Regions from separate parts of the Bacillus sp. JST-5 genome, predicted to be linked through region 1. Evidence: riboswitches for the same ligand, from Rfam matches in the RefSeq annotation. Region 1 holds a riboswitch; each other region holds the start of a gene.
What was found. A riboswitch is a leader RNA that binds a small molecule or an ion and turns the genes downstream of it on or off. The one in region 1 is predicted to bind thiamine pyrophosphate.

Region 1 (4,121 bases):
CCATTTTGTCTCCATTTATGATCTCCTCTTATGTAAACCGATTTATACGTTATTTTATCAGTATTTGAATTAAATAAATACGTAGAAAGTATAAAAGAAGATGAAAAATAAAACAAGCTTTATCCACAAAATGTGAATAAAACCTTGGGAAAAGTGGATAACTTTGTGGATAAATGGGATTATTTTATATGAATTTTCATTATATATAGACCGTTATCCACAATATCTTCAATTTTATTTTCATATGATTCTAAAATGGATGGGGAAATATCCTCCGCATCTGTTTCTTGAAAGCCAAGCATTTTAAAAAATGGCTTCGCTTCCTTTCTATGCGTAACGATAATTAATTCTTTTAATCCTTTTTCTTTGGCTATTGCAAATGTGCTTTTAAATAGAAGGATCATCTGTTTTTCATTGACGGTAGGATGTACAACAAGTGATCGCAATAATCCAGAAGATTGATGAATCTCAAAACCAATCGTACCTAAAATATCTCCATGTTCATTTTTTAAAAGGCTAAACAATTCCATCTGATCAATTAACTCATCATAAGGAACTTTTGCCTTCTCTAAAAACTTTTGTAAAGCAAAACGATCTTCAATATCTCCACGTACTACGATCGAATCCATAACATCACCTCTATCATTGTTCTATTCTATGAATATGTTTTTATAGAGAAAATAGAACTTTTTGATAGAGGTAAAAATATCCCTTTATACAAATAGACTGATAATATAATCAAAGATTTCTAAAAGGAAAAATTTCACTTCTGTTTCTTTTTCCTCAGCATATAGCGGCTCTTTGTCCTGATCATTATCATTTGTCTCATTTTCATCAAAACCATCACTGACCGCTGTACCATTGGAAAAATCTAAGAAACATAATGGCGGAAATAAAACACACCACCAGTTTGCACCTTTTGCTTCGCCAATTTCAATCACTATAGCCTCATATTCTCCTGCCGGGTATAAAAACTTTCCATACAGCTTCGTCGGAAACTTTGCTTTTTTGAAAGATACGTTCACACGATCATTACTTTGATAGGCTTCTAGTACGTTTTCACTAATTTCTTGAATGATCGGTAAATTCCTTTTAATAGTTTCTCGAGCTTCTTCGATAGACGTTAAATGCTCAACCCATTTTGTAATTTCAGCATTCACTTGATTACGAATTTCTCTTTTAATCTCTTGATCTTTTTCTGTATTACTATTCGCTAATATTCGAAGCCTAATAGCTTCATTTGGAATAATGACCGTTTCTCCCGTTGCTGCTTCGCTCTTCGGTATATATAAACTAAACATAGTACCTATAGAAATGACGATTAAATATAATACTGCTAAATGTTTTTGTTGTTTCATTTTCACTTCCCCCTTCACTAGTTCATTGTGGACAAAGTCTCATAATCTTATACACGTTTTTCTATCATTCTTAAAATTTTTTAAACCAGAGATCAAATATAGGTCAGACGTATCAATTTCATAACAATTGGTTGACCGAAAACAATCATATGCTATACTGATGGTGAAAAAATAAATAAACTGATGTACCACTAGGGGAGTCTTTTTATGAAGGCTGAGATATGCACGTTTATGCATGGACCCTTTGAACCTGATCTGGATCATACCAGCGGAGGGAAGTGGATGTAGTCATGTACATTTACTATTTTTGTAGATTTCATCGCTACTTCCATACCCGGAAGTAGCGTTTTTTATTGGAAAACACTCCTCTTGTGGTCGTCGTTGGGAAGGAGAAAGAAAAATGACGTTTTGTGATGAGGTTCGGAACGAATGCAATGACTTATGGGAAGCCAGTTTCCATCATCCTTTCGTAAAAGGGATTGGCGATGGAACGTTACCTATCGATACGTTTCGATTTTACATTAAACAGGATTCCTATTATTTAAGTCACTTTTCTAAAATTCAGGCGTTTGGTGCTTTAAGATCATCAAATTTAGCAATGACGAAAAGCTTTGCAGAGCACGCAGTAGCTACATGTGAGGCAGAGCATCGTCTACATGAATCGTTTATGAAAATGTTGGATGTGACTGAGGAAGAACTGGAACAGTTTCAGCCGTCCCCATCTGCGTATGCCTATGTTTCTCACATGTATCAATGTGCATTTACAGGCGATTTAGCTGATTTATTAGCAGCTCTTTTACCTTGTTACTGGCTTTACTACGAAATTGGAGAGCGTTTAAAAGATGCAAAGCCAAACCACCCGATTTACAACCGCTGGATTGAAACATACGGATCTGATTGGTTTGCTGAAAAAGTAAAGGAGCAAATTCAACGAATGAATGAATTAGCCGAAAATCTATCTCCTATAAGAAGAAAAGAATTGAAGTTGCATTTTCGCAAAAGCAGTTATTATGAATGGCATTTTTGGGATATGGCTTGGCGCATGGAAGATTGGGAAATTGAAGATTATGCTTACATACAAAAATAAGGGGGAAATTAGAATATGTTAAATACTAGACTACTAACAAACATTCGTCATGAAAAGCCCCTCGTTCATTGTATAACGAATATTGTTGTAGCCAATTTTCAAGCAAATGGTTTATTAGCTTTGGGAGCATCTCCGATTATGGCCGATGCGGTAGAAGAGGTGGAAGAAATGGCCTCCATCTCCTCTGCTGTCGTACTAAATATTGGGACATTAAATTCCTATACAGTTGAATCGATGCTTAAAGCCGGAAAAGCAGCTAATTTAGCGAATATTCCCGTCGTTTTAGATCCTGTCGGTGCAGGTGCTACCAATTATCGTAAAAAAGTCGTCCATCATCTTTTACAAGAAATAAACGTTTCTGCCATTCGTTGCAACGCAGGTGAACTTGCTTCTATTGCAGGTATTGATTGGTCTGCTCGAGGGGTTGACGCTGGCAGTGGAAATACCGATGTACAAAATATAGCGTTGCAAGTAGCACGTAATTACAATACAACGGTTGCAGTAACTGGGGAAGTTGATTATATCACCGACGGAAACACAATGGTTGAAATTCGAAATGGGCATCCTTTCATGCCAATAGTCACAGGGACAGGATGTTTACTAAGCGGAATTACAGGAGCATTTTTAGCCGTAGATCATTCAGCAAGTTGTTTAGAGTCTATCGCCACATCTGTTACATGTTACGGAATTGCTGGTGAAATCGCTGCTAAACATGCAGATGGTCCAGGTAATTTTTATATACAATTTTTAAATACTCTCCATAGCATGACAGAAGAGGACGTTCGTTCATACGCTAAAATTTCATGGAAAAAGGAGACCGTCCAATGAAGCCTATTGCATTAACAATTGCCGGATCAGATAGTGGCGGTGGTGCCGGCATTCAAGCCGATTTAAAGACTTTTCAAGAATTAGGTGTGTACGGAACATCTGTAATTACTGCTGTTACCGCCCAAAATACGTTAGGTGTGCACGGTGTATATCCGCTTGAACGGAACGCTGTCGGAAATCAACTAAAAGCGATTGGCGATGATTTTGACATCAATGCTGTCAAAACCGGAATGCTGGTTGATTCGAATATCATTGAAGAAGTCGCTCACTGGATTAAGCATTTTCGGTGGACTCCAATCGTCATTGATCCAGTCATGGTGGCAAAGGGTGGGGAACCATTATTAAAAAAGGAAAGTATGGAAGCCCTTAAGACGGAACTCATTCCGTTAGCAAAAGTCATTACCCCAAACTTAGTGGAAGCCGAATTATTAACCGGCATAAACATTCACAACGATAAAGACTTATTAATAGTAGCGGAAAGGTTATTAAATATGGGAGCAAAAGCTGTCGTTATCAAAGGCGGTCACCAATTTAAAAGTTCATGGTCAACTGACTTTTTCATTCATGAAAACGGTGAACAACTATTTTTAAGAGGAAAACGAATATTAACAAAAGATACACACGGGACAGGATGTACATTTTCTGCAGCTATTACATCTGCGCTTGCGAATGGTTCGCCAGTTAAAGATGCTATCATTTCTGCAAAAAAATATATTCACGCAGCTATTATGGACGGATTACATATTGGAAAAGGTTATGGTCCAACCAATCATTGGGCCCATCGAAAAATGAATGAAATTAAAGATTTCCACGTTGATATCTCAACGAATGTAGAGGAGGTATTATTT
Region 2 (4,121 bases), on a different contig from region 1:
CAATTTTTATGGAAAAAGCAAATGGTAGCCACATAATGGATGTGGATGGGAATGAATATATTGATTATTTATTATGTTATGGTGCTTTAATTTTAGGGCATGGACATCCGAAAGTGATTGAAAGTGTACAAGAGCAATTTATGGCATGTGGTACGTCTGTTTTTGGAGCTCCACATCAGTTGGAACTAAGAATGGCTAATGAACTTGTCTCTGCCATTCCTAGTATTGAGATGGTACGTTTTACGAATTCTGGTTTAGAAGCTACACTATTAGCGATTCGCCTTGCACAAAGTTATACAGGCAAATATGCTATTGCCAAATTTGAAGGACATTATCATGGTGGATATGATCAAGTACTAGTAAGCGTCAATCCAGAGCTTGAAGAAGCTGGTAGTGAAAAAATGCCTAATTCTGTTCCTGAATCAAAAGGGATTCCAAAAGAAATTATTGATCAAACGATAATATTGCCATTTAATGATATCGATGCAACTGAAACCATTTTAAGACAAAGAAAAGAAGAAATTGCTGCAGTAATTCTTGAACCAGTGCAAGCCGGATTTATACCTGCAAATGAGTGGTTTATGCATAAATTAAGAAAATTGACAGAAGAATTAGGGATCGTCTTGATTTTTGATGAAGTAAAAACCGGATTTCGCATGACGTATGGTGGGGGCCAAAACATATATGGAATCAAACCAGATTTAACAGCGCTTGGAAAAGTGTTAGGTGGAGGGTTTCCAATCGGTGCCGTAGGAGGAAAGCGAGAGATTATGATTCAAATGGATCCGAGCATTGGAAAAGATATTTTTTCTAATGGAGGAGGAAATGAAGGAAAGACAGATATTGTTTTCCATAGTGGAACATACAACGGACATCCGACCATATTAGCTACAGGATTAGCCACATTAAATGTATTAAAAGATAAAGAAGTAATGAACCACCTCATTTCACAGACAACAAAATTAAAGAATGGCTTGGAATCTCTCTATCGTCACTATAAAATTCCAATGAAAGCTATTGGAATGGGAAGTATTTTTAATATAGTCTTGTCAGAACAACCGATAGAAAATTATCGGGATATGAAAAAAGCAAATACGAAATTGCGCAAAGCTATTGATGAACAATTATTACGTTTAGGAGTTTATACGAAACCATTAAATCGTTATTCCCTTTCAACTGCTCATACGGATGAAGATATTAAAAATACAATAAAAGCTCATGAAATCGCTATTCGTCGAGTGTTAAACATTATATAATGGTAAAAAAGACGAATAGACGAATTAAGGTGGAGTTAGATGAACGAAGTATACAGAAAAATCGCAGAAAAATTGCCCGATATGAGTAAATCACAACGGAAAATCGCTCGTTTTGTTTTAAATAATACAGACTCAGTTCCTTTTTTCACAGTTGGAAAGTTAGCAAAAACGGTGGGGGTTAGTGAAGCGACAGTTGTACGTTTTGCTACTTTTTTAGGATACGATGGTTATCCAGATTGGCAAAAAGCAATGCAAGAGACTGTTAAGCGCCAACTTACCACCGTTGAGCGCTTGAAATTATCGGATGACGTATATTCTTCCGAAGATAAAGCTGTATATGAAATGTTTGAAGAAGAAGTAAATCGAATCCAAACAATGGCATCACAGTTTGATACGGATTCTTTCCATAAAGCGGTGCAATATATTTTAGATGCAAACCGCATATTTATCATTGCTAATCGAAGTGCAGTTTCACTAGGATCATTTTTAGAATTTTATTTAGATTTGTTGTTCGAGAATACAGAGCTTATTCGAAATCCTCATGGTATTTCGGAGAAGCTATTTCGTCTGAAAGAAGATGATGTCGTCATTGGATTAAGTTTTGCAAGATATACGAAAACAACGATTGATGCTGTTAGCTTTGCAAAAGATCGTGGCTCTACTATTATTGCGATTACAGATAATTTATTGTCACCACTGATTCCATATAGTGATGTGGCTTTATGTGCACCTAGTGACATGCCTTCTTTTATCGATTCGTTTGTCGCCCCACTAAGTTTAATTAATGCTTTAATAACAGCAGTCGGAAGAAAAAAACGAGGAGATATTGAGAAGCATTTAGCAGATTTAGAAGAGGTGTGGGAACGATTTAATATTTTTCACAAATAAAAATATGTGCTTTTTATGCCATTTTGACTAGAGAATATTCATTTTGCACAATTATATGAAAAAAATTTAAAAAATACTTTCAATTTCTGTATCTAATAACTATAATAGGATTGACAATTGAATCAACGGATCCACAGGGGGAGCTTAGGCTGAGAGTGAACAATTTTTGTTCTGACCCTTCGAACCTGTTAGTTAATTCTAGCGTAGGGATTGTGGAAAAGGAAGATGAATAGTTTAATATCTATTTTTCTGCCTTCTTCAAGCTCCTATGGAAACGTTTGATCAATATCAAAACATAGGGGGTTTTTTTATGCGTTCAAAAAAGTTACAACCATCATTAGAGGCAGCGATTATGGCAGCATTAGCACTTGTCATTGATTTACTGCCATCCATTAAATTGGGACCTTGGATTTCTATTTCTTTTGCAATGGTTCCAGTCTTTTTAGTTTCATTTCGTTGGGGAGTAAAATATGGAATGTTATCTGGTTTTCTATGGTCATTATTACAAGTAATTACTGGTGATGCATATTTTCTCCATTGGTATCAGTTTATTATTGAATACTTTATTGCCTTTACTTGTATTGGATTTGCAGGTATTTTTAGTTCTTCCATTTTAAACTCATTTAATAATGGGGAAAAAGGAAGAGGTTTGTCCATAGCTGTTTTCGCTATGTTTATTGGGACAATTACACGATATATTTGGCATTTTTATGCTGGAATTGTCTTCTGGGGAGAATATGCTCCAGAAGGTATGGGGGTTTGGATGTACTCGTTTATTGTAAATGGAGGATCAGGTTTCGGTTCTTTTGTATTTTGTGCCATAGTCTTAGGAGCTATCCTTTCTATTTCTTCAAGACTATTAACGGCTAATAATCAATATTCATACAATGAATAAAATGAGATGAGAAAAATCGTTTCAAGTGAGGAAAGAAGGAGAAATTGAAGGATTCAAATTCTCCTTCTTTAATTTTTTTCATTATATTCGGCTTTTTATGAAAAATTTGTTAATGGTGAATTTAAGACGACAAAAACTTGCAACTAGGTTGATTTTATTTGCAAGCTGTTGGTTTGAGGGGAAAAAGTATTACAAGTAGTGGGGAAATCTAGCAACCTATATTGTTTTATTTGCAAGTTGATTGAAAGTGGTTGTTTTTTCAAAAAGAGAAAGGATTGGCGATCGCCAATCCTGACCAATTGAATGTATATTTGCAACTTTTGAGATTGAATTTGTAAGTTAATCAAGATTATTTGTAACTCTTAAATCAATTATTGCAACTAGAAAATGTCGTATTTGCAAGTGTTAAAGAAAAATTTGTAACTTTCGAAAAATTTTTTGTAACTCACGGACATTTTCTTGTAAGTCGAAAGAAATCTTGCAACTCGAATGGATTTATTTGCAAGTCGTTGTTTCAGGGGTAAATGGATGAACCAATTAACAAAAATCTTGTAACTTGATTTGATTATTTGCAAGTTAACGTTAATGATGTAAAGTTAAATATGTTAAATGAAAAAATCTTGCATTAAAATACTTGAATATGAAATAGTTTTCACGTTTTAAATTTTATTTAAAAATCGATGTATGTTTTAATGCTTAAACTATAGAACATCCATTTATTAGAATTAGGTAACTGAATGATAACAAGATGTCCTAATTTTTTCATTAAAATACAAAGCCAGTGAACTTTTTAAAAAAGATTCACTGGCATTTCCTATTGTAGATAGTTATTTATTTATAAATTTTCATTAAGTACTTTATAAATAGCTTTAGCGACACCATGGTTTTCGTTATGATCGGTAATATAATGGCACATTTCTTTAATATCTTGGGGTGCATTGCCCATTGCAACAGCAAAGCCTACACGTTCAAACATAGATACGTCGTTATAACTGTCTCCCATAGCCATCGTTTCTTTTAATGAGATTCCTTTTTGCATCACATATTTTTCTAATGCGACACCTTTTTGGGCTTTAATATTG
Region 3 (4,121 bases), on a different contig from region 1:
TTTCCAATTTCCAAAAGATTTGCATTTTCGTTGCTCCAGCCATTCTCATATATTGCAACAAATCTCGATTCGTTTGTTTAAAACCATCCAAGGCAGCAATCGTAATTGGAAAAAAACATACAAGCGTAATCACAATGATTTTTGGTAACATACCAAATCCAAACCAGATTACAAGTAATGGTGCCAATACGATAATTGGGACGTTTTGCGATATAATTAATAATGGATAAAACATTTGTTTAAGAAATGGTATTAAATGAAGGATTGTTGCGACTAACAATCCAATCGTACTCCCGATGATCAACCCTGTGATCGATAATCGGACAGTTGGTAAAATATGGACGGAAACCGTTTCCCATCCGTTATATAGTTCATGAAAAATCGTACTTGGTGCTGGAAGGATCCATTTTTCAATATTGAAAATGGCTACACATCCTTCCCATAATAATCCGAACGAAATCACTGTTATGAAAGGAAGCCAGCTTCTTTTCATTCGATTCACCGATATTTTTCAGTTAGCTTATCCATGGAGGCACCGGATGGTTGATAGAAAATTTTAATTTGTGAAATTACACTTGGACATCCTAATTCGATCATTCGTTGATTCATTTTTTCAATGACTTTTAATAATTCGGTTAGTTCCCCTTCCATAGTTGTTTCTAACGGATTCACTTGATATTTTACTCCCGAATTTATTATTACTTGAATGGCTTCATCAATAAAAGGGATCGTGTCTTCACCATTTTTCGTTTTTGGTATGATTTGAATGCTAACTAAAGCGTTTGACATCATCTTACCTCCTAATTATTCTGGTAAAAATTCATTCGTAAATGCTTTATCAATTTCTGGTTTTTTCTCCAATAATCCATGTTCATACATCCAGTTTGTATAATTTTCCCAAACTATTAATTTTTGCTCTCCCCATCGTGGGGCATCATCTTTATACTTTGGAGAAAGCCATTTTTGGCTAGCTTTCACAAGTTTTTCATCCAGTTCAGGAACATGTTTGATGAGTATTTCTGCCGCATTATCTGGGTTGTCAATCGCAAATTCATACCCTTTAGAAACAGCTTTTAAAAATTTTCGAATCGTTTCCGGATGTTCTTGAATGTAAGATTCACTTGTTGTAATTACAGGTGTATAGTAATCGAGCTTTTCACTATAATCGGTTAAGTAAATCATGTTGATGGGTTCGTTTCTAAGTTCAGCTTCTACTCCCGTCCACCCATAGTAAATCCATGCAAAATCAATATCACGTTTAGATGCAGTGAAAAAGTCAGCGTCTCCAATATTGATGATGTTTACCTTTTCTACATCTGCGTCGACTTGTTTCATCAGTGAATCTATGACTGCTTTTTCAACAGGTGCACCCCATCCTCCATATGTTTTTCCTTCGAAATCTTTAGGTGATGTAATGTTTTTTTCTTTTAATGAGGCAAATCCTGATGTGTTATGTTGAATGATGGCTGCAATCGATACAATTGGAATGCCTTGAACTCGTGCTTCCGTAATTCCTTCTTGATAACTGATTCCAAATTCAGCCTTTTTAGAAGCAACTAAAGTATCTGCACCAGCTTCAGTTGGTAACATGATTTCCACATCTAATCCTTCTTCTTGGAAATAACCTTTTTCTTTCGCTACATATAATCCTGTATGATTCGTATTTGGTGTCCAATCAAGAACAATCCTCACTTTTTCAAGTTGGGACCTATCGTCTTGTTCTAATTGTCCATTCGTTGACGAACATCCTCCAAGCAATAAAATCGTGATGATAAGATAGAAAAACTTTTTCATGTAAAATTCCTCCTTCAACTTTTGTCAATTACTAGATTGAAGGGAACATAAAAAGCGCCCTGGTAGACACACCTAGGGCGCATATGAAGAGTCATCATATGTATTTTCTCTATGTTCCCTACGCTGGTCTTAACCAGATCAGGTTCAAAGGGTTAGTATCTTACGGATACACTCTCAACCGGCAACACCGGTTCCCCCACAACTTTTTGTATGAAGTTTTTCCTCCTTTACTATTACATATGATACATGTTTCTGCAAGACTTTTTCTATCAATCTAAAGGAAAATTTCAACGACCGGTCGAATATCCTTTTATAAGGAGGGAAAAAGAAATGAATATTTGTAAATTCTGTTCTAAAAAAATATCCCGGAGTTATTTACTATATCGTACCTTGTTTGTGAAACAATATCCCATAAAATGCCCAAATTGTCATTCAAACTTGTATTTGACGAAAAAATCTTTAAAAATTTCTTTTGGAAACATTGTTTTTTTAATTATTTCTATTATCGGTACAGCCATTTTACATTTATGGAAATACTTTGGATTTTTTTTGACCGGTTTTGTCATCTATCTATTTTTTATATACCCATCACTTATTCGTCTGACTCATGAAGAGGAAGAAATGTATTAATTTAATAGATTTTGAGTAACGCTACTTTTGAATGAGAGAAATATCACCTGTCCCTGATTTTAATTGGATTGTATATTTCCCATCCATTTGCGCAAAATGCTTGTCCAAGTTTGTTTCAATAACACCTAAACTTGTTTGAATATCAAGTTTGGCATCGATATTTTCATAACAAAGATACGTGTTAATATCTCCACTTCCACTATTGATAAAAATGTTAGATTCATGAATCATTTCAACCATCACATCGCCTGCACCTGTATGAGCAGACAAATTTCCGATGAATGATAGTAATTGTATATCTCCACTAGAATTAGATGCTTCCCCATTGACAGTCTGAATCTTTTCCCCTCTAATATCGCCGGAACTTGATTTTGTTTTCAATTCATTCGTCTGACATTGGTTGATTTCAATATCTCCAGAGGAAGACGATATTTCCACCATATCGCTATAACATTCGAATAATTCTATATCTCCTGATGCACTGAAACTATGAATATTCCCGTATAGATTCTTTCCGTTGATATCTCCAGAAGCATTTTTTAATACAATGTTTTCAGCATGTATAAAATGAATGTATTGGTCTCCGGAACTTGATTCTGATTGTAAATGATTTGAAGTAATATTTGAGATATGTAAATCTCCTGATCCGCTTTTAATATTTAGTTTTGATAGGATAAGCCCGTCCACGTCAATATCGCCAGATTTTGTTATAATTTGTATATCACTTGCTATATCTTTTGGTAAAACTATTTTTAATGTACAAGATGTAATAGAGTTTAAGAATCCTGTAAAAATAATGCTTTTTTCTAATTTTGCTTCAATCATTAAATGTTCGTCTTGAGTATTTACATATAATTCCGGTCCTTCTTCATAAGTCTCTAATATGACTTCTATTCGACTTTCTTTATGAACATATATTTCAACATCTGATATGTCGGTTTCGATTGAAAGACCCATTAATTTTTTTACTTCCACCGATTCTTTTTCAATCCGCTTTTCAATTTTTTTCTGAAAACTATCTTTAATAATTTGAAAGATTCTCGTTTTGGACATATTCAGTCACCTCTAATCTTTTTTATAAAATTATTGTAATTTTTCTAAAAGATTTGTAGTACATGCTATAGGGTGAATGACACTCCGTCTGGAGGCGGATATTTTCCATTCATCTATAACCTTTTATAAGAAATTTTTAGATTGTTCATTTAGGTCAGTATAGATAAAATGAAACTTAATGAGAAATAGATTCGTAATAACAGATAAATAGTTTATACCGATGGAAAGGGTGTTCATTTTTGGGGTTATTCATTCATATTGAGGAAGCTGGGTATGAAAAAAACGAACCGATTTTAGAAAACATTCATTTTTCCGTCAATGGTCATGAGCTCGTTGGTTTAATCGGGCCGAACGGAGCTGGAAAAAGTACAACAATTAAGGCGATTCTCGGGATATTAAAACATGTAAAAGGTGAAATTACCGTCCCTTCTTATTCTTACATTCCGGAACGTCCAATTTTTTTTGACCGACTAACTTTATGGGAGCATATTGAATTTTTGTATTCTACGTTAACTGTAAATGAGAAAGAATTTTTCAATGATGCTGAGGAATTAGTTCGTTTATTTAAGATGGATCAAGTAAAGCATCATTATCCCGATCATTTTTCCAAAGGAATGCAGCAAAAAATGATGCTCATTTTAGCA

Region 2: it holds a riboswitch for thiamine pyrophosphate, as region 1 does, so the genes downstream of both, thiT (energy-coupled thiamine transporter ThiT) here and tenA (thiaminase II) in region 1, are expected to answer to the same signal.
Region 3: it holds a riboswitch for thiamine pyrophosphate, as region 1 does, so the genes downstream of both, AC3ASS_RS08435 (ABC transporter substrate-binding protein) here and tenA (thiaminase II) in region 1, are expected to answer to the same signal.

Annotation. Positions count from the first base shown of each region.
Region 1 is NZ_JBYLHW010000051.1:6,225-10,345, forward strand. Features, by position in the region: gene AC3ASS_RS10445 (L-threonylcarbamoyladenylate synthase) at 1-15, opposite strand, end outside; gene AC3ASS_RS10450 (GNAT family N-acetyltransferase) at 180-629, opposite strand; gene spoIIR (stage II sporulation protein R) at 714-1,358, opposite strand; TPP riboswitch at 1,542-1,652, shown strand; gene tenA (thiaminase II) at 1,759-2,445, shown strand; gene thiM (hydroxyethylthiazole kinase) at 2,461-3,273, shown strand; gene thiD (bifunctional hydroxymethylpyrimidine kinase/phosphomethylpyrimidine kinase) at 3,270-4,121, shown strand, end outside.
Region 2 is NZ_JBYLHW010000060.1:10,110-14,230, reverse strand. Features, by position in the region: gene AC3ASS_RS11250 (aspartate aminotransferase family protein) at 1-1,256, shown strand, start outside; gene AC3ASS_RS11245 (MurR/RpiR family transcriptional regulator) at 1,296-2,144, shown strand; TPP riboswitch at 2,271-2,372, shown strand; gene thiT (energy-coupled thiamine transporter ThiT) at 2,455-3,039, shown strand; gene AC3ASS_RS11235 (Cof-type HAD-IIB family hydrolase) at 3,875-4,121, opposite strand, start outside.
Region 3 is NZ_JBYLHW010000034.1:3,664-7,784, forward strand. Features, by position in the region: gene AC3ASS_RS08425 (ABC transporter permease) at 1-493, opposite strand, end outside; gene AC3ASS_RS08430 (thiamine-binding protein) at 499-789, opposite strand; gene AC3ASS_RS08435 (ABC transporter substrate-binding protein) at 805-1,794, opposite strand; TPP riboswitch at 1,893-2,002, opposite strand; gene AC3ASS_RS08440 (DUF4097 family beta strand repeat-containing protein) at 2,446-3,477, opposite strand; gene AC3ASS_RS08445 (ABC transporter ATP-binding protein) at 3,717-4,121, shown strand, end outside.